3 regions of the Rhizobium sp. TH2 genome follow, and region 1 is predicted to be linked to each of the others. Evidence: predicted binding sites of a transcription regulator. Region 1 holds the regulator's gene; each other region holds the start of a gene.

Region 1 (8,039 bases):
TTGTACAGGGCTCAGCCCTTTGAGTTCCAGTTTGATGCGGTCGGTGTGGTAATAGTGGATGCAGTTCTTGCAGTCCCCCGGCAGACTGTCGATGCTGTCGAGGTAGTTGGCCTTGTTGCGGTTTTCGAACATGCCGTTCCGCCTGTACGCTCTGTTTGAACGACAGGCTGTGCTTGGCATGCAAACCCCGAGGTTGGCTGCCCACTTTCGGGAGTCAGTTCGAAACGCTGGGCCTTTTCCATGCGGTCAATTGAGATGGATCAGGCTGGATTCTCGCTCGGGATGCCCTTCGGTGGAGGTGCTTTCTGGTAGCGGCTGGCGATCTTTCGCCCGAGGCTGATGCCGGGCTGCTCTATAAAGCGGTAGCAAAGATAGGCGGCCCCATAGGTAATCGGTACGGTGAGGGCCAGTGATGCGAAGAGACGCGGGATCGGTGCCATTTCAGGATATTGGATCGCCAGCCAGCCACACACCGGCAGCATGACAACCAGGTGCAGTAGGTAAACGCCGTAGGAGACGTCACCGATAAAGCGCGCTGGCGCGTTCGACAGGAACCGGTCCAGCACCTCTGTCGGCCATTTGAGGAGCGCCGGCAGGCGGTCCTTGTAGAGAAGCGCGACAAATCCAAGCACGATGGCGATCTTGATAGCGCGATGCAGCGCCGAACGGCCACCGCCGAGCGGCACGAAAATGACGGCCAGCGCACCCGCGATGAGCAGCCATTTCCATTTGCCTTCGGCGCGCAGCGTCATGGCGATCAACATGCCGGCGGCGAAGAGGTGGAACTTCATGGCCAGGATCGAATAGGCGCCGATAACGAAGCCGTTGCGGTCGAGCCAGGCGCCCACGACCGCCATGACGCCCACGAGGAGCGTCATGCCGGCGATTCGGCCGAGCTTCAGCGCAAGGATCATCAGGAACGGAAAGATCGCGTAATATTGCATTTCGAGCCCGATCGACCAATCGGGCAGGGGGGTCTGGAAATTGTGCGTCCAGGTCATGCCGAACAGAAAGCTGACATGCAGCAGGATATTAGTCAGCGATTGATCGAGATAGCGGCTGGCATAGCGTGCCTGCTCTTCGACACCGCCGGACAGGACCGTGGCGGCATCGAGCCTGCTCTGCCAGAGTTCCGGCCCGAAATAGAGCGCGAGCGCCAGGCAGACATAGTAGAGCGGAGCTATGCGAAAGAACCTGCGGATCCAGAAGATCTTCCAGGTATCAGGCTCCATCCACGGTTCTCGCACCTCGCGAGCCTGATAGTGGTAGGTCATCAGGAAGCCGGAGATGATGATGAAGAGCTCGACCGCCATGTCGGGCTGGGCGATGATCTCGATCTTGTAGCCGGTCATGAACATGGCATGGCCGACCAGCACCCACAGCGAGGCATATCCGCGGAGGCCATCGAGAAATGCCAGTTGATGCCGGCTGTCCGCCATTCATTACGCTCCAGTCGCCGCAGTCGGATCGATCAGGCCTTGTTTTCCAGGAACCACCTGTAGACAGCTGCGATGCCGTCCTCGAGTTCGATCGATGGCTGCCAGCCCATGCCGCGCAGCTTGTCGGCGCTCATCAGCTTGCGGGGCGTGCCGTCCGGCTTGGTCAGGTCGTGGACGATCTCGCCCTGGAAGCCGACGGCGTCGCAAACCAGTTGGGTGAGTTCCAGGATCGTAACGTCGTCGCCGGAGCCGATATTGACGTGGCCGGCGGCCGAATAATTCTTCATCAGATGAACGCAGGCGTCGGCGCAATCATCCACATGCAGGAACTCGCGGCGCGGCGTGCCGGTTCCCCAGATGGTGATCGACGGTGCGCGGGCGAGCTTCGCTTCATGCGCCTTGCGGATCAGCGCCGGCATGACATGGCTGGAATTCAAATCGAAATTGTCGCCAGGGCCGTAGAGGTTGGTCGGCATGCCGGAGATGTAGTCGGCGCCATGCTGCTTGCGATAAGCATCCGCAAGCTTGATGCCGGCGATCTTGGCGATCGCATACCATTCGTTGGTCGGCTCCAGCGCGCCCGTCAGCATCGCATCCTCGGTGATCGGCTGGGCTGCGAATTTCGGGTAGATGCAGGACGAGCCGAGGAACATAAGCTTCTCGACACCAACCTTGAACGCGCCGTTGATGATGTTCGCCTCGATCATCAGGTTGTCGTAGAGGAAGTCGGCCGGATAGGTGTCGTTGGCGAGGATGCCTCCGACTTTCGCCGCTGCGAGAAAGACGGCGTCAGGCTTGGCCTTTTCGATCCAGGCCATGGTCGCGGCCTGGTCACGCAGGTCGGCGTCCTGGCGGGAGGCAACCAGCACCTCACAACCTTCGCTATCGAGCCGGCGCATGATCGCCGAACCGACCATGCCGCGATGACCGGCGACCCAGACCCGCTTTCCGGAGAGGGAATACATGGCCTCAGGCTTCCTTCATCACGGTCGCGGTCTGCATGACCTTGAGGTCTTCGTTGACCATTTCGCGGCAAAGATCGCGGACGGAGGTATCGTGCTTCCAGCCGAGCTTCTGATGCGCCTTGGACGGATCGCCGATCAGGAGTTCGACTTCGGTGGGACGGAAATAGCGTGGGTCGATCTCAACGATGACGTCTCCCGACAGTGTGTCGTAACCTTTTTCATCGACGCCGGTACCGCGCCACTCGAGATTGATACCGACATCCTCGAAGGCCCAGGTGATGAACTGGCGCACTTCCGTCGTCTCGCCGGTGGCGAGCACGTAGTCGTCCGGTTCGTCCTGCTGCAGCATCATCCACATGCCGCGCACATATTCCCGCGCATGGCCCCAATCGCGCTTGGCATCGATATTGCCGACATAGAGTTTGTCCTGCTTGCCGAGGCGGATGGCGGCCGCCGCACGCGTGATCTTGCGGGTGACAAAGGTCTCGCCGCGCAGCGGGCTCTCGTGGTTGAACAGGATGCCGTTGGAGGCGTGCAGGCCGTAAGCTTCGCGGTAATTGACCACGATCCAGTAGGAATAAAGTTTCGCCGCTGCATAAGGCGAGCGCGGATAAAAGGGCGTCGTCTCGCGCTGCGGCACTTCCTGCACCAAGCCGTAAAGCTCCGACGTGGAGGCCTGGTAGAAGCGGGTCTTCTTCTCCATCTTCAGGATGCGGATGGCCTCAAGCAGGCGCAACGTGCCGATGCCGTCGGCATTGGCGGTATATTCAGGCGTCTCGAAGGACACGCGCACATGGCTCTGGGCGGCGAGATTGTAGATCTCGTCCGGCTGGGCTTCCTGTACGATGCGGATCAGGTTGGTCGAATCCGTCATGTCTCCGTAATGCAGGATGAACCGCTGATCCTTCTCGTGCGGATCCTGGTAGATGTTCTCGATGCGGCTGGTGTTGAACGACGACGAGCGGCGCTTGATGCCGTGGACGATGTAACCCTTGCTCAGAAGCAGCTCGGCGAGATAGGCGCCATCCTGGCCCGTAATGCCGGTAACAAGGGCTACTTTTCTCTTGTCGTTGCTCAAATGGATTCTCCTGTCGAATGCAATCTCTGGGCTATTTGCCTGCTTGCCTCCGCGCTAGAGGCGGATTGGGGCGGCAAAATGTCGGAAGGCCGGAACACAGCACAACAATTAACCGATCACCCCGGAGGGGACGGACAAAAGCAGAAATTTCCGGAAATTCTGACCCTTCGCTTCTCCTTATCGGAGGACGCGTAAGACTGCAATCGTCCCGCCTTCGACTCGCAAATATGGCTCTGCCCGGCGGAAAACGCACGGGCCGGGAAAAGTTCCCGGCCCTGCCAAGATGCTCAGTGATAACGGCGGATGAGCCCTACGAGCTTGCCCTGAACCTTCACGCGGTCCGGGCCAAAAATGCGGGTTTCGTATGCGGGATTTGCCGCTTCGAGCGCGATCGAGGCGCCTTTCCGGCGAAAGCGCTTGAGGGTCGCTTCCTCGTCATCGACCAGCGCCACGACGATATCGCCGGGACTTGCGGTCGAACCCGTGCGGATAACGACCGTGTCGCCGTCGAGGATACCAGCCTCGATCATCGAGTCGCCCTTGACCTCCAGCGCAAAATGATCACCGCTGCCGATCATGCCGGCGGGCACCGCGATCTCGTGCGTGTTGTTCTGGATCGCCGAGATGGGCACACCCGCCGCGATGCGGCCCATGACTGGAATGGCCACGGAATCAAGCACGTCGTCGTTGGCGGGCCGGGGTTGTGGTGGCGCCTGCGGCTTGCCGAGCGAACCCTCGATGACGCTGGGGGAGAAGCCCCTGGCGGCCGGCTTCACGCTGGGCGAATAGGCCTCGGGCAGCTTGATCACCTCCAGCGCGCGGGCCCGGTTCGGCAGGCGGCGGATGAAGCCGCGCTCCTCCAGTGCCGTGATCAGACGGTGGATGCCGGATTTGGATGCGAGGTCGAGCGCATCCTTCATCTCGTCGAAGGATGGTGGAATGCCCGACTCCTTCATCCGCTCGTGAATGAAGAGAAGCAATTCCTGCTGTTTTCTGGTTAGCATGTTCAAACCCCGGCAGAATCGTGAAACAAATCTGGAACAAACACTATATGTTCCATTTATGTTCTGCAAGGGCTTAATTTTTGCTTATATCTGCATGTGATCATGCGATTTTCGGCGGTGGGACCACAAAAAAAGCAATCTGGTATGAACTGTGGCGCATCGCGCGCGGAAATCTTCAGGATTTGCCTGGCATTGCCGCACGCAATGTATCGTTGATGCGCTCCTGCCAGCCGGGACCTGCTTCCTGGAAATACGCCAGAACATCGCTGTCGATCTTGAGCGAAACCAGTTCCCTGGTGTTGGGCAAGGCCGGCCGCTCGACGGCAGGCGCTGCGGCCGCCTTTTTCGCTGGCTTGAACAATGCTTCAGCGGCATCCATGGCGCTGACGGGTCTGCGGGGTGTGTTGGCCATGGTTTCACTTTCCGTTTATTGATTGCAGGATCTCGACGATCATTTCCGATTAATTCTCTCCCGTCCACCGCATTCGATCACGCGCTATCTTCGGCGGATGCTCGTGGAGCTCACACCTTCTCCGGGTTGGCAAGCACCGGATCGGCACGCAAGCGCTCGGAGGCGAAGTCCACGAATGCGCGGAGGCGGCCGGAGGCGGATCTGCCTTCGGCATGCACGATGTGGATGGGCACGGGTTCCTGTTCGAACTCGGCAAGCACGGTCCTGAGGCGGCCGGCCCTGACATGAGCGGCGACCTGATAGGACTGGAAGCGCGACAGTCCCCAACCGGCGATCGCCGCATCGATGACGGCGTCATTGGTGTTGCAGGTGAGGCGGGTCGAGATCGGCACACGAATCTTGGTTCCCTTGCCGAATTGCCACTCCGTGCCGCCGAAAATGCCGTCGCGGCCGATCAGCCGATGGGATGTCAGGTCCCGCGGAATTCTGGGTTCGCCGTGCCGGTCGAAATAGTCGGGCGATCCGCACACGACCTGCCGGATGAAGCCGACGCGTCGTGCGGTCAGGCCTGAGGAGGGCAGGTGGGCGATGCGGATGGCAACGTCTATACCCTCATCCACGAGATTGGTGACGCGGTCGAGCAGAAGGAACCGCACCTGCACGGCCGGATGGAGATCGAGGAAATCCAGCAGGATCGGCAGGACGTAGAGCCTGCCGAAAAGCACCGGCGCGGTGATGGTAATCGCACCCGCCGGATTGCCGAAACTGCCCGCGGCATTGGCCTCGGCCTCGGCGATTTCAGCGAGGATCCGACGGCAATCGGCGACATAGCCTTCGCCGGCTGCGGTCAGCTTCACCGAGCGGGTGGTGCGAATCAGCAGGCGTGTGCCTATCTCGGCCTCGAGAGACGCAACCGCGCGGGTCACCGCTGGTGCGCTCAGATGCATCGCCTTGGCGGCGGCGGCGAAACCACCGGAATCGACCACTTCAGTGAAAATGCGCATTCCCTGCAAGCGGTCCATATTTTGCTCTATTGTTATTTCGCCTGACGCAACAGTGTAGTTCCATGTTCGCCGATTATCAATTCAGTAAGAAACAATCATATTGAGCTTTCCCAATTATTGGAGGTCAAAATGAAACTCTATAATTTCACGCTCTCGGGCCATTCGCATCGCGCCAGGCTGTTCCTCTCGCTGCTCGGCGTCGATTGCGAGATCATCGATGTCGATCTTGCACAGCGTGCGCACAAATCGCCGGAGTTTTTGGCCCTGAACACACTCGGCCAGGTGCCGGTGCTGGAAGATGAGGGCGTGATCATCGCCGACTCCAATGCGATCCTGGTCTATCTCGCCAAGAAATTCGGCCGTACGGATTGGCTGCCGGAAGATGCCCACAGCGCAGCCGAAGTGCAGCGCTGGCTTTCCGTGGCTGCCGGGCAGCTTGCCCATGGTCCGGCTCAGGCGCGGCTGATCACGGTGTTCAACGCGCCCTACAGGCCGGAAGAAGTTATTCCGCGCGCCCATGCCATACTTGACGTCCTCAACCAGGAGCTTGGGCAGCGCAAATGGATTGCGGGCGGCACCGCGCCCAGCATCGCGGATGTCGCTCTTTACAGCTATGTCGCCCGAGCACCGGAAGGCAATGTGGAATTGGGCGGCTATCAGCACATCCTCGCTTGGCTTGACAGGGTCGAAAACCTGCCGGGCTTCGTGGAATTTCCGCTTGCCTCGGCCGTTCGAGCCGCGTGAGGGCTTTACGATGTTGCAAAATCTCAAAGTCGATAGTCCCTGGCATCCCGGTGAGGTCGCGCTGCAGGCTTCGCTCGGCGTTGCCGAACGGCTGGCCGAGGTCGGCAGGCACGTCATCCGTGACCATCTCATCGAGCAGCATCAGCTGTTCTATCCGCTGCTGCCGATGGCTGTCCTGGCCTCCGTGGACGCTGCCGGCGATGCCTGGGCGACTGTAAGAACAGGCTATCCTGGTTTCATGCAGGCGATCGATGATCGATATCTGCATCTCGATTTGAAGCGTGATCCTCGCGATCCCGCCGATGCGGGAATGGATGACGGAAGGGCAATAGGCATGCTGGGGATCGATCTCGGCACGCGCCGCCGCAACCGGCTCAACGGCGAGGTTGTTCACAGCGACACCGGCCTCAGCGTGCGCGTCGAGCAGAGCTTCGGCAACTGCCCGAAATATATCCAGCTGCGTGGCGCGTACTATGCCAGTGATCCTACTTTGCCGTCCGAGGTGATTCCGGAGATGGCGGACTCGATGGGCGAGGATGCGCGAAGCTTGGTCCGGCGGGCGGATACGTTCTTCGTTGCCAGCTATGCCGATCTGGCCGATGGTCGTCGTCAGGTCGATGTCTCACATCGCGGCGGCCCGCCGGGCTTCGTCAGGATCGATGGCGATGTGCTTGTCATTCCCGACTATGCCGGCAATCTGTTTTTCAACACGCTGGGCAATATAGCGGTCAATCCGCGCGTGGGCCTCACTTTCGTGGATTTCGAGAGCGGTGGTTTGCTGCAATTGAGCGGCGACGCCTTCATTATGGACCCGGTCGAGACGGCGCTGTTGCCCGGCGCGGAGCGGATGTGGCGCTTCACGCCACGAAAGGTCGTCTGGCGGCCCGGCGTGCTGGCATTGCGTTGGGATTTTCGCGAGTGGTCGCCGAGCCTGGCCAAGATCGTCGGATGATCAACGCAACACGAGCAGGCCCGAGCCGATGATCACGACCGCGCCGATGACGGTGTAGATATCGATCGTTGCGCCGAAGACGAGATAGCCGATCAGGCTGCCCCAGAAGATCTGGCTATACTGGGACGGTGCGACCACCGAAGCCGTTCCAAGCCTGAAGGCGCGAACAAGCAGGATGTTGGCGATGAACTGGCAGAAACCGCCCAGGGCGAAGACAAGGAAAGCATCGAGTGCCACCGGAATGATACTGCCGGTGGAAAGGGCGATCAGGAATGCCACGCCGGCCATGATCACGAGTGGCACGAACGCGAGCGCGAGATCGGATTCGGCGTGATGCACCCGTCTCAGCATCAGCAGCGTGATCGAGAACAGCACGGCCGAGCCGACTGCGGCCGCGTGGCCGAGCCCGAACGAGCCGCCCGCCGGTCGCGTGGCGATGAC
Region 2 (8,039 bases), 2.9 Mb from region 1:
TCCTATTACGGCGACCAGATGCAGACCTTCGTGCCGTCCTATCTCGAGCAATCCATGCATGCCTTCGGCGAGCAGCAGAGCCAGATTCGCGAGCATATGGCGAAGACACTCGGCGACACGCCGCTTGCCAAGAACCTGTCCGTGCCGATGCAGCTGATGGAAGAGCAGATCAAGCGCAACACCGAGATTTTCCGCCAGGCGATGGAAGTCTTCACGCCCTTCGGCGCGGCAAACGGGGCAGGCGCGAAGGCCGAGCCCAAGAAGCCTGCCGAGGCCAAGGATATCGACGAGCTCAAGGAGCAGCTTCGCGCGCTTCAGACCAAGATCGAGAACATGTAGTCGTACGACCGCTACAGCCTCGCCGTCATCCCAAAGCATGTCGCAGCTAGAGCGTTTCAGGGTTAAATGGAATCATTCTGTTGGCTCAAGCGGAGTCGCATGTTTGACCGGCCGGCGCGCGTCGTAGCCAAAGCATACGGCCAAGCCGGCCGGTCAAAGAGGCGGCCCGCTTCAGCCAACCCGAAGGGCCGGTCATCTTTCCGCCAGTTCCTGCGGCGATGGTCTCGGCCGTACCTATGGGTACGACGCTCGCCCATCGCCTTGATCCTGACGAAAATCTGCTCCGGCAGAATGTTTCCATTTAACCCTGAAGCGCTCTAGGACAAGCCCTTGGACGACGTCAGCGCAATATGGTTAACATATTGTTATCGCACCAGATATAGCGTTGAACAAACCGGGAAACCCATACCATTTCCGATTCGCCGGCGATTCGTTCCGGTTCTGGCCATACTGTTGAAAAAGGCGGCGCCTTGCGACGCCGCTATGAAGTTACCTGGGAGTTGAAACTGCCGGGCTTAACGGCAGCGCGCTTCGTGACGCCGGCCGCGCTTGTCCTCATAAATGCAATAGCCTGGACGCGTCGCCTTGCTGACGAAGGCCATGGTGACGCCGCCAATGATGGCTCCGACCGCGGCGCTGCGAACATTGCCACCAATCAGGCCACCCACGACTGCGCCGGTTGCCGCGCCGACGGTGACGTTCTTTTCCGTGCGTGTGCACGAGGTCATTGCCAAGGGTACGATGAGGAGGGATGCGACAAGCAGATTCTTCATGGAACTAATCCTTTCGAAGCGCACTATAGCCGTCCCATCAGCACAAGGATGAGGACGATGATCAAAATTAGACCAAGACCGCCCGATGGTCCATAGCCCCAATTGCGGCTGTGACCCCAGCTCGGGATTGCTCCTATCACGAGAAGAATGAGGACGATAATCAGAATGGTCCCGAGCATGGCGTGGCTCCGTTCAATGTTTGAATTTGCACGAACCGACAACGCGTAGAGGACAAGTTGGTTCCAATGATGCACGCGGAAAGGCCTGAGCGCCAGCGGGTTGAGACGCGGCAGCGATGGTTAGCCAATTGCTACACCACTAGATGTTGTATGGAACGTATCAGGAAACCGCAGTGCAGCGTGATTCGTCGATGATTCGTTCCATTTTGGTTCAGGGAGTGCCGAAGCGCCTTCCGAATCCGCAGACCGGATTACATTTATTGTATGGTTACAAAATATTAACCATAAATCGACGTGGCGTTTGACGCCATATTTTTCCCACATCGCGGGCGGATCGACAGTTGGGCGGGAAAAGTCAACGGATTCAGCCTATTGCACCGCAAAAGATCAAAAACACTATATATGGTATAGAACAAAAAAAGAACGACAGTGAGTCAGCGATTCGTCGCCGATTCGTTCCGAGAGTGTTCCAAAACTTGCCAGAGTGCTGATTTTTATCATTAATCAATTCTGAACGCGCGGCAAATGACACCGTCGTACGCGGGCCAGGCAGACTTTGTCTTGCAATTGCAATGAAGCGGATGCATGGATTGCCGCTTTCCAAGGTCCGGCGCCTGGCCGGACTCCCATGAAATGGACTGGACCCCTTGAAATCCGATCCCCAGAACTTGAGCGGCCGCGGCGTCACCGCGGTGCTTGGCCCGACCAATACCGGTAAGACCCACTACGCGATCGAGCGGATGGTGGCGCATTCCTCGGGTGTGATCGGCCTGCCTCTCAGGCTTCTGGCGCGTGAGGTCTATGGCCGCCTGGTGGACAAGGTCGGCGCCGCCAATGTCGCGCTGATCACCGGCGAGGAAAAGATCGCCCCGCCCAACGCCCGCTTCTCCGTCTGCACAGTCGAGGCCATGCCCGACGCGACCAAGGCGGCCTTCGTCGCCATCGATGAGGTCCAGCTCGCCGGCGATTTCGAACGCGGCCATGTCTTCACCGATCGCATATTGCACCTGAGGGGCCGCGAGGAGACGCTGCTGCTGGGTGCCGCCACGATGAAGCCGATCCTCACTCAGGTCCTGCCGGGCATCAACGTGGTCGAGCGGCCGCGACTGTCGCAGCTCTTCTATGCCGGATCGAAGAAGATCACCCGCCTGCCACATCGCTCGGCCATCGTCGCCTTCTCGGCCGACGAGGTCTATGCGATCGCCGAACTGGTCAAGCGCCAGCGCGGCGGTGCCGCGGTCGTCATCGGCGCGCTGTCGCCACGCACACGCAACAAGCAGGTGGAACTCTACCAGGCGGGCGACGTCGAATACATCGTCGCGACCGACGCCATCGGCATGGGGCTAAACCTCGATGTCGATCATGTCGCTTTTGCCCAGGACCGAAAATACGATGGCTTCCAGTACCGCAACCTGAATGCCGGTGAACTCGGCCAGATCGCCGGCCGCGCCGGCCGGCATCTCCGGGATGGCACGTTCGGCGTCACGGGCCAGACGCGGCCTTTCGACGACGAGCTGGTCAAGCGCATCGAAAGCCATGAATTCGACAATGTGAAAGTCATGCAGTGGCGGTCCAAGGTGCTCGACTATTCGACCCTTGCCACGCTCAAGGCGAGCCTCGAAGCGGCGCCGCGCATTTTTGGTCTGACCAAGGCATTGCCCTCGGACGATTTCCAGGCGTTGGAACATCTGTCGCGCTACCCTGATATTTTCGCGCTTGCCACGTCGCGCGAAAGGGTGGAAAAGCTCTGGGAGATTTGCGCGCTTCCGGATTACCGACGTATCACCTCGCTCCAGCATTCGGATCTGGTGGCGGCGATATACAAGGACATTGTTCGCCGCGGCGCCGTCGATGAAAGCTTCATGTCCGAGCAGGTTCGCCGGGCCGACAGGACCGATGGTGAAATCGATACGTTGTCAGCGCGTATTGCGCAAATCAGGACTTGGACCTATGTGTCCAACCGGCCGGGCTGGCTTGCAGATCCGGCACACTGGCAGGAAAAAACGCGCGATATAGAGGACCGTTTGTCCGACGCGTTGCATGAGAGGTTGACCAATCGCTTCGTTGATCGCAGGACATCTGTGCTCATGAAGCGCCTGAGAGAGAATACGATGCTTGAAGCGGAAATCAGTGTGAATGGCGATGTCTTTGTTGAAGGACATCATGTGGGGCAGCTATCCGGTTTCCGGTTCACGCTGGTCGGCAGTACCGACGGACAGGACCTGAAGGCGGTCGAGAACGCGGCGAGCAAGGCGCTCGCACTCGAGTTCGAGGCCCGCGCAGCGCGCCTGCATGCGGCCGGCAACAACGATCTCGCGCTGTCGAGCGACGGGCTGCTGCGCTGGCTCGGCGAGCCTGTGGGAAGGCTGACGCCATCCGACCACATCATGCGTCCGCGCGTGGTGCTGCTCGCCGACGAACTGCTTTCGGGCCACGCCCGCGAGCATGTGCAGGCCCGCATCGAGCGCTTCATCAACCACCATATCGCGACCGTGCTCAAGCCACTCGACGACCTGACGCGTGCGGAGGATCTCCAAGGCATCGCCAAGGGCCTGGCCTACCAGATCGCTGAAAATCTCGGCGTGCTGTTCCGCCGCGACATCACCGAAGAGGTGAAGGCGCTCGACCAGGAAGGCCGCGCCTCGATGCGCAAATACGGCATCCGGTTCGGCGCCTACCATGTCTTCATGCCGGCCCTGCTGAAGCCGGCGCCCGCCGAACTGATCACGCTGCTCTGGGCGCTCAAGAACGATGCACTCGACAAGCCCGGCTACGGCGACCTGATCCCGGCGCTCGCCGCCGGCCGGACCTCGATCGTCACCGACCATACCTATGAGCGCAACTTCTATCGCCTCGCTGGCTTCCGGTTCCTGGGCAAGCGCGCCGTGCGCATTGATATCCTCGAGCGCCTCGCCGATCTCATCCGCCCGCTTCTGCAATGGAAGCCGGGCGCTGCAAACCGTCCCGACGGCGCCTATGATGGCCGCCGTTTCATCGCGACGCCGGCGATGCTTTCGATCCTCGGCGCCACGGCCGACGATATGGAAGAAATCCTCAAGGGCCTCGGTTATCGCGCCGATAGCGTGACGGCCGACGAGGCCTCCGCGCATCTCGCTGCATCGGCACCAGCGCCGGCTGCTCCCGCTGCTGCAGAGACAGCAGACGTGACCGTTGCGATCGAGTCTGCTTCCGAAGTCGCTGATTCTGCTGCTGAGGCTGCTGTCGAAGGCGCTGCAGCCGAGGAAACCAAGGTCGAGGAGACTGCGACCGACGAAGCAGAGGTTGAAGGTGCCGCTGCCGAACCGGCGGATGCACCAGCCGAAGCCGAGATCATCACGGGAGACGCGGATGTTGCCGCCGAGGCAGCTGTCGAAGGCGCTGCAGCCTCGGAAACATCTGCTGAGGAGCCAAAGGACGAAGTTGTCGCCGCAGAGACAGAGACCGGAACTGAACCTGCTGCGGAAGCATCAACGGATGCCGCTGCTGCAATCGAGACGCCCGAAGAAAAGCGTGTGCTTCTCTGGCGTCCGGGTGGCGGCAAGCCGGAACAGCAAAATCGCGGCCATCGTCGCGAGGGTGGTCAGCGCCGCGAAGGTGGAGCACCCGCCGACGGCGCACGCCGCCCGGAACGCACCGGCGAAAACCGCCAGCCTAACCGCAATCGCGGCAACGGCAATGAGGAGCGCAAGGACAACAACCGTCCGCGCGAGGCCCGCGCCGGACAGCCGGGCGGCCAACCCGAACAGCCGCGCCAGAACCGCAACGACAACCGTCCGCGCAACAACAACGACCGCAATGACCGCAACGGCGACCGTCAGGATCGCGGACCGCGCCCCGAGCGTCACGGCAAGCCGCAGAACCAGAACTTCGAGGCGCGTCCGCCGCGCAAGGATAAGCCGGTCGATCCGGATTCGCCCTTCGCCAAGCTCGCGATCCTGAAGGAACAGATGAAGAAGTAGGATGGACCAGCCGTCGGCCCGGCAGCGCATCGATAAATGGCTGTTCTTTGCCAGGATCGCCAAATCCCGCACGCTGGCTCAGGGCTTGATCGAGGCAGGCCATGTCTCGGTCAATGGCGGGAAGGTCCGCCGGCCGAGCGCCGAGGTCAAGATCGACGACCGGCTTGAGGTGATCGTCGAGCGGCGCACCTACGTTCTGGTGGTGAAGGCGCCCGGTGACCGCCGGGGTCCCTACGAGGAAGCGAAACTCCTCTACGAAGACCAGTCGCCTTCGCCGGAGAAGCTGACGCCATTCGAGCAGGCGCAGCGCGTGCCCGGTGCCGGACGGCCCGAAAAGAAGGATCGGCGCGAACTCGACCGGCTGCGAGGACGGGATTCGTTCGGTGGCGACTGAATGTCGCACATAAAATGAGCGCTTCGCATTGCAGTATTGCATATTTTGCAATGCCGCTTTGGCCTTTCCTCAGCTTGCCAACATCACGCAAAGCCGATAGTGGACGGGTCAAACCGGCGGCCCCGACGCCGTTGGAACAAAAGACAATTCTCTGGAGCGTCACATGACATATGTCGTGACCGACAACTGCATCAAGTGCAAGTACACCGACTGCGTCGAAGTATGCCCCGTCGATTGCTTCTATGAGGGCGAGAACTTCCTCGTCATCCATCCCGACGAATGCATAGATTGCGGTGTGTGCGAGCCCGAATGTCCCGCCGAGGCAATCAAGCCAGATACCGAGTCCGGCCTGGACAAGTGGCTGAAAGTAAACGCTGATTTCGCTTCTATCTGGCCCAACATCACGCAGAAGAAGGAGTCTCCGTCTGACGCGAAGGAGTTCGACGGCGTCGAGGACAAGTTCGATAAATACTTCTCCGACAAGCCCGGCTCCGGCGACTGACAAGACCGGGACTAGAAATTTCGCTTTCGCCCGGAACAGTTCCGCGAGCGTGGCGTTTGCCCATCGCAGGTTTCGTAAAGAAATCTCTAACGACAGGCGCCGATTTGCTTCACCGTGGAGGTAACAGGCTTTACCATTTGTGACGGTCGCAAGGCGCAGCTTTGCGGCCCGTAAAGCAAATTATTGATTTCCACGGTTTTTTGTGCTAGATACAACGTCACTGATCCCGAGCGGGGCGCTGAGCGTCCTGAATCACGAAAGCAATGATCCCCAAATGCGGTTCTTTTGAAAATGCACCCGTCAGGTAGCCGGTTTCATTTGCGCCGTAGTCAAGTTTTGTTTGCACGAAATTAGCGGTTTCAGTCAGATACTATCGCGGGCATCCGCCCCATCCCGGCCCGACGAGGCCACCCGGTATTCCGGGAGTGTTAAGGGAGTTTGTGAAAAGCATGACAACCCAGATCAAAAAGACTGCAACGCGCCAGGGCTTCAAGACCGGTGAATCGATCGTTTATCCGGCACATGGTGTCGGCATGATCACCGCGATCGAGGAACAGGAAGTTGCAGGCATGAAGCTTGAGCTTTTCGTGATCGATTTCGAAAAGGACAAGATGCGCCTCAAGGTTCCGGTCGCGAAGGCCGTGAGCATTGGCATGCGCAAGCTGTCCGAGACCGACTTCGTCGAGCGCGCGCTCAAGGTCGTTCAGGGTAAGGCCCGTATCAAGCGCACCATGTGGTCGCGCCGTGCGCAGGAATATGATGCGAAGATCAATTCCGGCGACCTGATTTCCATTGCCGAAGTCGTCCGCGACCTCTTCCGCGCCGAGAACCAGCCGGAACAGTCCTATTCCGAGCGTCAGCTCTATGAACAGGCTCTCGACCGCATGGCCCGCGAAATCGCCGCCGTCAACAAGATGTCCGAAACCGAAGCCGTCCGCCTCGTCGAAACCAACCTCGCCAAGAGCCCGCGCCGCGCCGGCAAGGTGGAGGAAGAGGAACACGAAGAGGCCGCTTGAGACTTTTCACGAAACCCGCATGCAAGGACCCGGCTCGCAAAGCCGGGTTTTTTGTTGGCTGGTTCTGTCAGGCCTGGTTGAATATTCGCGGTAATCGGAGGGGTGCATGGCCGGCAAGAAATACAAACCTATATCTGAGTTCGTCGAGTTGCCTGAGTGGGGTGGCGGCTGCATCGCCACTGATCGTATCACTGTCGACGGGGCTCGTGTCGGCTACATGTACCGCGAGGAACCCATCGACGAACTGGACACCGGATGGCGGTTCCTGGCTGGTGATGAGGATGAAGAATACATGAACGACACCGCCAAGCACGGTGTTTATCGCGTCGAAACGATATTCAACTATGACCCGGGAATTCTGGGATATCTCCACGCGCCGGAAGGAAAGCGCTTCGAACTGGAATCCAATGGCCTGGGCTTTAGGGAGCTGGATGATGACAAGTAGAGGCGAGCCGTGAGAACGTAATACGGGCCGGACGCCTATTCCGCGACGATCTTCACCCGCTGACCAACCGTCAGGTTGGCGCCGATCGGCAGGCCGTTGAGAAGGCGGAACAGTTCGACCTTGCGGTCCGTGCCGAGCATACGATTGGACATGGTCTGCACCGTCTCGCCCGTCTGGACAGTGACCACCCGTATGCGCAGCGGCTTGAGCTTGGCAGCCTCGCCGGGGCTCATGCGCCGGAAGGTGGTGCGAAGCTTGGAGGCGGTCGCATTGAGCTCGTCGGTCCTGCCGGTCGGCACCGCGGTCAGGAACCGGTAGATCTTCTGGCCGTTGCGCACCACGGTCACGTCGAAATCCCAGCGGTCGGCGGAGGCGCGTGCGGTGGCGGCTGGCATGCCGTTGACATAGCCGGCGCGGATGGTCTCGGGCTGC
Region 3 (8,039 bases), 600 kb from region 1:
CGGCGAAATCCTGCTCGTAGCCATTCGCAACCATTCCCGAGATCAGCTTCTCACCGAACTTCGAGACTCCACCAGTATGCTTGAAGGTCGCCATGGCGCGCCGGAGCTGGTCGGCTTCACCGGGCGTAAAGCCGGCACATTCAATCGCGACCCGCATCGCCTGTTCCTGGAAGAGCGGCACGCCAAGCGTTTTGCCGAGCACCTTCTCGAGCTCGGGCTTTGGATAGACAACGGCTTCCTTGCCTGCGCGGCGGCGGAGATAGGGATGAACCATGTCGCCTTGGATTGGCCCAGGCCGGACGATGGCCACTTCGATGACCAGGTCATAGAAGGTCCGAGGCTTGATCCGGGGCAGCATCGACATCTGAGCCCGACTCTCGATCTGGAACGTCCCCAACGTATCCGCTTTGCGGATCATCGCGTAGGTTCGCGGATCTTCCGGCGGGATCGTCGCGAGATCGATCTCAATACCCTTGTACTCGGCCAGGAGATCGAAGCCGCGCTTCATGCAGGACAGCATGCCAAGCGCCAGGCAGTCGACCTTCATGAACTTGACGATATCAATGTCGTCCTTGTCCCATTCGATCACCTGTCGATCGATCATCGCAGCGGGCTCGATCGGTACGAGCTCATCGAGACGATCTCGGGTGAGGACGAAGCCACCAGGATGCTGGGATAGGTGCCGCGGTGTACCCACCAGTTGATGAGCGAGATCGAGCGCCAGTGTCAGTCGTCGGTCTCCGATGTTGAGATTGAGTTCCTCCGCGTGCTTCTCGCCGACGTTTTCACCCCAGCCCCAGACACCCGCCGAGAGCATTTTCGTCATGTCCTCAGGCAGACCGAGTGCCTTTCCGACATCGCGAATGGCGCCTTTGGACTGATAGCGGATGACCGTCGAGCAGAGAGCAGCATGGTCGCGGCCGTAGGTCTCGAACACCCATTGCATGACGATCTCACGCCGCTCATGTTCGAAGTCGACATCAATGTCGGGTGGCTCCCGTCGCTCCTCCGAGACGAAGCGCTCGAAGAGGAGATCGTTGCGATCCGGGTCGATCGAGGTGACGCCGAGGACATAGCAGACGGAGGAGTTTGCCGCCGATCCCCTGCCCTGGCAGAGGATGTTACGCGATCTGGCAAACTGTACGATGCTGTTCACGGTCAGGAAATAGGGCGCGTATTCGAGCTTCGCAATGAGCTCTAGCTCATGCTCGAGTGTCTTTCGCACCTTGTCGGGCAGGTCCTCGGGATACCGTCGTGTTGCTCCCTCCCAGGTCATCTGGGCGAGCGTCTCCTGCGGTGTCAGCTCTGGATGCGACCGCTCCTCCGGATATTGATAGGCGAGTTCATCGAGCGAGAAGGGGCAGCGCTCCATGATTTCGATCGTTCTAGCAAGTGCTGCTGGGTATCGCGGAAAAAGCCGTGCCATCTCCTCTGGTGGCTTGAGATAGCGGTCGGCATGCCGCTCGCGGCGGAAGCCGGCATCGTCGATCGTGACGTTGTGACGAATACAGGTGACCACGTCCTGCAGGATACGCCGCTCCGGAACATGAAACAGAACGTCATTGGTGACGACGGTAGCCACCCCCATCGCTGCCGCCATGTTCGACAGTTCGAACAGGCGAAGCTGATCGTTCGGCCGCCGGCGCAGCGTCAGAGCGAGATAGGCGCAATCCCCGAAGTCTTGGCATAGGCGCCGCAAATTCAGCGGACACATATCGTCGGCCAGGTCGGGAATGAGGACGACGATAAGGCCTTCTCCGTAAGCGACAAGGTCAGCCCAATCGAGAATGCATTGCGCCTTGCCGCCACGCTTCTTCCCAAGCGTGAGCAATCGGCAGAGCCGGGCATAAGCCGGACGATCGGTCGGATAGACGAGGACGGACACATCATTGGTGAGATCGAGACGGCAACCGACGATCAACCGAACACCTGTGTCCTTGGCTGCCTGGTGGGCACGAACGATGCCGGCGAGGCTGTTGCGGTCGACGATCGCAAGCGCCTCAATGCCTGACATAGCCGCCTGGGCAAACAACTCCTCGCAAGAGGAGGCTCCCCTTAGGAACGAGAAGTGCGACGTGACCTGCAGCTCGGCATAGCGGGGACCTGATGTCATCCGAATATCCCATGCAGGAACCAACGCTGGCTACCGGTTTCGCCATGTTCTCCGTCACCCGCGCGATAGATCCAGTAGCGCTCGCCGGCATCATCCTCGACCAGAAAATAGTCGCGAACCGCGGCAAGCTCTGCATCCCGCTTCCACCATTCGCCGAAGACGCGTTCCGGTCCATCTGCCCGCCTGACACGCCGTCGAACTCCGCGCCAGGTAAAGCTCACCGGTGGGTGATCTGGCAGAAGTGCGATCGTCTCGATCGGTTCGGGACAGGGTAACAATCGCGTCGGTCGCGGCCAGCGATCGGGCCACGTTTCGCCCTTGTCGGGAAGCATGGGCGCCACGCGCGCGACCGAGCGTTCGGGTACATCGCTTGCCACCGGTATCGCACGAAACAGCCGCCGTTCGCCAATGCGGTTGCCAATAATATCGACCAGGCCACAGACGTCCGCTTCGGGCTCTTCGATGAGCGATGAGATCACCTGGCGCGCGACCAGCGGTTCGGCATGTGTCGCGGTCAATGACATGATCTCGATCCCGAAGCCGGGATCGATGGTGTTGATCCGGTCTGTCAACAGCCGAGTAATGCGCTTGATGTCACGGGCGGGTTTGGCGGTTCCGGCACGGATTGCCTGATAGGTGCTGTCGACCCGATGAAACAGCAGATCAACGCGCTTGGCTCCGAGGCCCTGCTCCTCGAGCAAGCCACACAACTGATCGACAAGCTTAGCTATGTATCGTGCGATCGTCTCGGCGGCGCCGATTGGCTCAGCAAAGACCCGGCGAACCTCGATCAGTTCAGGAGTGCGGAGCGGATCGATCGGCTCCGCAACTCGGCCCAAGGCCTGATCGAGGCGACGCCCAAGCTCCGGCCCAAAGCGCAAGGCGAGCGGCGCACGCGGCTGACTGGCAATATCTCCAATCGTCTTGAAGCCTAGAACGCGCAGGCTGTCGATCATCGCAGGATCGAGCCGCAATCCCGCGATCGGCAATGTTTGAAGTGCCTGGGCCTGCGAGGCTGACGGCACGACAACGGTTGGCTGGTCCGCAAAGCGAGCAGCGGCATGTGCGGCACCCCAGGTATCAGCAACTGCGGCTCGTGCGGTGATCCCCGACCCGCGAAAGCGATTGACCATGCCAGACAGCATCAGTTCCTCGCCGCCATGCAGGTGATCGGCGCCTGTCGTGTCGATCACCAATCCATCCGGCGGATCTGCGGCAACGATGGGTGCGTAGCGTTGCAATGCCCAGAGCGCCAGACGCTCCAACGCATCGGTGTCTGAGACGGGATCGGCATCCATGATGACGAGACCGGCAACAAGTGCCTGCGCTTTCGTCGCAGGCATTCCAATTCTCAGGCCCAAAGCCATAGCGGCAGAGTCCGCAGCGGTGACGATACGACGGTTTTTCTGCCGACCGACAAGAACGAATGGCGTGTCAGGCGGAGGCGTAGCGTCGCCCAATATTCGTCTGAGGCGATCCGTAGGCCATGTCGGAAGGTAGAGCGATACGACCCTTGGCATCGGGAGCTTCCACTTCAAAATCTGCACTTTCGCCGGCACGACAGCGAATAAGCTCAAGCAGCCAACGCGCTCGGCCGACACCGGGAACTGGTAATGGGGAGGACGGAAGGACTGAGACCCGCCATCGGGTGACTGAAGCCGTGGGTTGGCCGAAGTCGGACGCTTCGGGTCCGCTGCGCCAACGGCGAATGGCAATACCTGTCGTTCCGGAACTCTCCGCGGCCAGCTGCAGCCGACGCGAGATCGCAATCGAAAGTCGGGCGACTTCGCCGACGACGGCGCCAAGGCCGCCGTGGCGGAGCCCCTCCTCCATACAAGCGAGCAAGGCTTTCTCATCGCCCGCCTCGACGTAGATCACACGACTTGGCGGCAACCCGACCTGGGCCAGAGCGGGAGCGAAGAGATCGGCTCGCGTCATGCACCAGAGCACCTTGCCCTTGAGACGCGCCGCAATGCCGGCGGCAAAGAGCGACGGGGCAGCGGCGTCCAGCGCGCCATTGCCCCCGCCCGCTACCTCATGAAGTGCTCCGAGCGACAACCCTCCACCGGGAAGCCGATTGTCAATGTCTGCAATTCCGAACGGCAGCACCTTGCGATTTCGAATCGCTCCGCCTTCCAACCGCTCGATGCGATCGCGCAGTTCTGCGATGACGGGATTGGTGACGCGATCACGCATCGAAAATGGCGCCTCCTTGGGACTTTGCAACGGGCAAAACTGTTGATATGTTCCCTTTTTGTTCTGAAAGCCAAACCGAGTCAATCGACCATCGCGCGACTCCTGACGATCGTCAGAAAGCGTAGCTTGCACGCCGAGCTGAGCGTCCGTTGATTCCATGATTTGAATCAGTTGGATAGCGGAACGATTTGGTCGGTAGAGCTCTGCTCAAATAATTGCGAGCCATACTGCCGAAACTTGGCGATGGTGGATGTTACATGCCGGCCAACGAGGAATCAGATGCTAGACACATCTGCCGATGGCGATCTTGAGAAGACGCTGACAGGCACTGCACAATCGGTGTCCAGACGGCTGCGCAAGATCATCCATATTGACATGGACGCGTTCTATGCCTCGGTCGAGCAGCGTGACAATCCAACACTCCGAGGCAAGCCGGTCGCCGTTGGTTTTGCGGAAGCACGCGGCGTGGTCGCGGCGGCGAGCTACGAAGCCCGCAAGTTTGGCGTCCACTCGGCGATGCCATCGGTCACCGCGAAGCGAAAATGTCCTGACCTGATATTCGTACCGCACCGCTTCGACGTCTATCGTGCGGTATCGCAGCAGATCCACGAGATCTTTGCCGACTACACGCCGCTGATCGAACCACTTTCGCTCGACGAGGCCTATCTCGATGTTACCGAGAATCTGAAGGAAATGGCGCTCGCGACCGAAATTGCCGAGGAAATCCGCGCCCGGATCAAGGCCGAAACCGGGCTCACCGCGTCAGCCGGCGTCTCCTACAACAAGTTTCTCGCCAAGATGGCTTCCGATCAACGTAAGCCCGATGGCATGTTCGTTATCACGCCCAGGAACGGGCCGACTTCGTCGAGGCGCTGCCCGTGAAGAAATTCCATGGCGTGGGGCCGGCAACTGCGAAGAAGATGGCCCGGCTCGGCATCGAGACCGGCGCCGATCTGAAGGCTCACGAGCTATCGTTTCTTCAGCAGCATTTTGGAAAATCGGGACCTTGGTTCTACTGGGTGGCCAGAGGGATCGACGAGCGAAGCGTGAAGCCGGATCGTGTCCGGAAGTCGATCGGCGCCGAGGATACGTTCCCTGAGGACATCCACGACCTCGACGCTGCTCGCGCAGGTCTCAAACCGCTCTGCGAAAAAGTCTCGAGCTATTGTGTGGCGAAGGGCATTCGCGGCAAGACCATAACATTGAAGGTCAAGTGGGCGGATTTCACGCAGATCACCCGGAGCAAGACCGTGGCGACACCGGTGGCTGCTGTCGATGATATTGTCAGTATCGTGGACCTTTTGCTCACGCCGGTCTTTCCTGCGGACAAAGGCATTCGGCTACTCGGCGTCACACTATCTACGCTCGATGCGACCGACGAAGAGGCTGAACCGCAGCTCGCCCTGGCGCTGTGAGTTCTTTTCCCAATCAGAGCAGCGTTGCCGTCTCTGGCTCCACTGTCTTCCGCTTGAACCAAAGCTCGGACGTCTTCTCCATCTCGATGAATTCCGGCGGGAAGACACGCAGCTGAAAAGCCAGGGCGTCCTCGAAACCGCCGTTGAGCCACTGGTCGTATTCATCCCGATGAACGAGCACCGGCATCCGGTCGTGTGCCGGGCGGACGGCCTCATTGGCATCCGTCATCACGCCTGAATAGACCGGCCCCCATTCGTCGCTCACCCGCCAAAGCCCGGCCCAGGCAAAGATCGGCTCGTCTTTGACGGAAAACCAGGTGCGGGTCATCTTGCCCTTCTGACCTTCAGCTTCCGCAAAATGCGTCATCGGGATCAGGCAACGCCACTGAGGTTTGCGCGCGAGCCCAACCCACATTGGCTTCTTGAGGTCGGCGATGTTGTTGACGGGTTTTGGCTTGGAGGCCGGCTTCATGTCTTTGAGCCTGAGAGGGAAGCCCCATACCATCGACTGCAGTAGCCGAACACCGTCCTCCTCCCTGACGACCATCCCCGGCGTGCCCGGATATACCTCGGCAGGTGCATTCGTCTGAAGCGGGTTCGGGACACCAAAGTGAGCGGCGACCTCGGCCGCAGATTGGCGAACGGTATAGAGATTACACATGCGACAACCCTTTCCTGCGCTTCGAGCGCCTACACCATAATCACAGAGCTGGTTTTGCGGGAAGTCGCTTCGCGCGGCGGCATGCCACTTTGCCAGCGATCGCGGGTGTGGAGAATGTTGAACATCTCTGACGGCAATGGTTCGCGAAATTCGAATTCGATGACATCGGAAATCGAGCCGTGCAGCCAGCGATACCATTCTTCCTTCCGCAGGATTACGGGCATCCGCTCATTGAACGGCATGATCAGGTCGTTGGCCGTCGTCGTCATCCCCGCAAACACCGATCCGAATTCTGGCGTACTGCGGCAAAAGCCCGCCCATGCGGCCATCGGCTCGTCGGTCAGCGAGAACCACACGCGGGTCTTCTTACCGGCTTCACCTTCCGGGTTGGCGAAATGTGTGATCGGTATCAGGCAGCGATAGCGAGGGTCGACGACCAGATGCTCCCACATTGGATTTGCGAGTTCGGCGACCAGGCCGATCCGTCCAGGCGGCTGACCATTCAACCGCATTTCCCGGGTCTGGCGCGGAAAGCCCCAAGGCAGCGACTTCAGCAAACGCTTGCCGTCTCTCTCCACCACGATCAACCCCTGGGTGCCCTCGACCGTTTCGCTGGGCATCGCAATTGGCTGCTCATCTTCCACGCCGAAATAGTCAGCGATTTCGCCCATCGGCCGGATGTTTGTGAAAAGTCTGGACATAACGCTCCTCGCCCGAACAATCCGGCAGAAACTAACATAGGAACAAATAAAGAACAACAATTTGGTGGGCAGAGAGGCCGCGCTGTGATTTTTTTGCCAAGCCGAATCTCAGCCGAATGCTCAGCGACAGTACCGCTCAAACGAAAAAAAACCTGCCGCGGGGGAGGAGGTGCGGCAGGCTTCATGAAGTGGAATAGCGATCAATGGGAGGAGTATCGCTATTCCGACGAACGACCCCTTTGGGAGGAGGAGTGGGCCGTTCGAACTTTGAATTCAATTGAGCGGCTAAGCGCCCTCATCTCTGTGATATCTTCCATCCCAGCCGACTCCCGAGGCGGAAGGTCTGCGTTGAGTTCAATCCGCGCCGATTATCGCGAAGGCGCGCAGTGAGTTGATGGCGCGCGCCAACAATAATTCTTGTGATCAAAACAGGTCTGCGGAGGAGTTCGCAGTGTTTTGGCACAGACATCTTTGTGTACGATTGAGATGGTGGGCGATGGATCCGCCTATTCTGTCAGAACTGGGCGAGCCCACCATCGACAAAGAGTTCAACGCCGGTGATATAGCTGCTATCATCGGAAGCCAGGAAGACGGCGGCCTTGGCGACATCCTCCGGTGTCCCCATGCGCCCAAGCGGCACATTGGCGTCCATCCCATCGCGAATAGTCTCATCAAGTAGGACTGAAAGACCGGGCGTCTGCGTATGACCGGGGCTCAGCACGTTTACCCGGATGTCGCGACCCTTGAGATCGACGATCCAGCTACGGGCAAACGAACGGATGGCCGCCTTGCTGGCGTTGTAGACCGAGAAAGCCGGCGACCCCTTTATCGACGCAATCGACCCCGTCAGGATCACTGATGCGCCCGTCGAAAGCAGCGGAAGCGACTTCTGCACTGTAAAGAGAAGGCCGCGCACATTGGTATTGAACGTCTTGTCGAAATGATCTTCGGTG

The links. Region 1 encodes LexA, which represses DNA repair genes until DNA is damaged. Its sites were predicted from a motif close to TGTTCNNNNTGTGTTCNG; they were not measured.
Positions count from the first base shown of each region.
Region 2: the regulator LexA is predicted to act here: its motif matches at 1,700-1,717, upstream of IHQ71_RS25385 (helicase-related protein).
Region 3: the regulator LexA is predicted to act here: its motif matches at 4,358-4,375, upstream of IHQ71_RS07875 (ImuA family protein).

Region 1 is NZ_CP062231.1:2,164,167-2,172,205, forward strand. It holds partial or broken gene IHQ71_RS32035 (IS3 family transposase) at 1-63, opposite strand, end outside; gene IHQ71_RS10855 (acyltransferase) at 261-1,439, opposite strand; gene IHQ71_RS10860 (GDP-L-fucose synthase) at 1,472-2,404, opposite strand; gene gmd (GDP-mannose 4,6-dehydratase) at 2,409-3,482, opposite strand; gene lexA (transcriptional repressor LexA) at 3,770-4,486, opposite strand; gene IHQ71_RS10875 (BrnA antitoxin family protein) at 4,662-4,898, opposite strand; gene IHQ71_RS10880 (LysR family transcriptional regulator) at 5,009-5,920, opposite strand; gene IHQ71_RS10885 (glutathione S-transferase family protein) at 6,032-6,646, shown strand; gene IHQ71_RS10890 (pyridoxamine 5'-phosphate oxidase family protein) at 6,657-7,598, shown strand; gene IHQ71_RS10895 (DMT family transporter) at 7,599-8,039, opposite strand, start outside.
Region 2 is NZ_CP062231.1:5,175,854-5,183,892, forward strand. It holds gene phaR (polyhydroxyalkanoate synthesis repressor PhaR) at 1-339, shown strand, start outside; gene IHQ71_RS25375 (glycine zipper family protein) at 855-1,112, opposite strand; gene IHQ71_RS25380 (DUF3309 domain-containing protein) at 1,136-1,291, opposite strand; gene IHQ71_RS25385 (helicase-related protein) at 1,939-5,250, shown strand; gene IHQ71_RS25390 (RNA-binding S4 domain-containing protein) at 5,252-5,644, shown strand; gene fdxA (ferredoxin FdxA) at 5,808-6,146, shown strand; gene IHQ71_RS25400 (CarD family transcriptional regulator) at 6,596-7,162, shown strand; gene IHQ71_RS25405 (DUF2185 domain-containing protein) at 7,269-7,607, shown strand; gene IHQ71_RS25410 (M48 family metalloprotease) at 7,643-8,039, opposite strand, start outside.
Region 3 is NZ_CP062231.1:1,563,319-1,571,357, reverse strand. It holds gene IHQ71_RS07885 (error-prone DNA polymerase) at 1-2,113, opposite strand, end outside; gene IHQ71_RS07880 (DNA polymerase Y family protein) at 2,110-3,633, opposite strand; gene IHQ71_RS07875 (ImuA family protein) at 3,548-4,309, opposite strand; partial or broken gene dinB (DNA polymerase IV) at 4,685-5,724, shown strand; gene IHQ71_RS07865 (SOS response-associated peptidase) at 5,738-6,385, opposite strand; gene IHQ71_RS07860 (SOS response-associated peptidase family protein) at 6,415-7,086, opposite strand; gene IHQ71_RS07855 (SDR family NAD(P)-dependent oxidoreductase) at 7,601-8,039, opposite strand, start outside.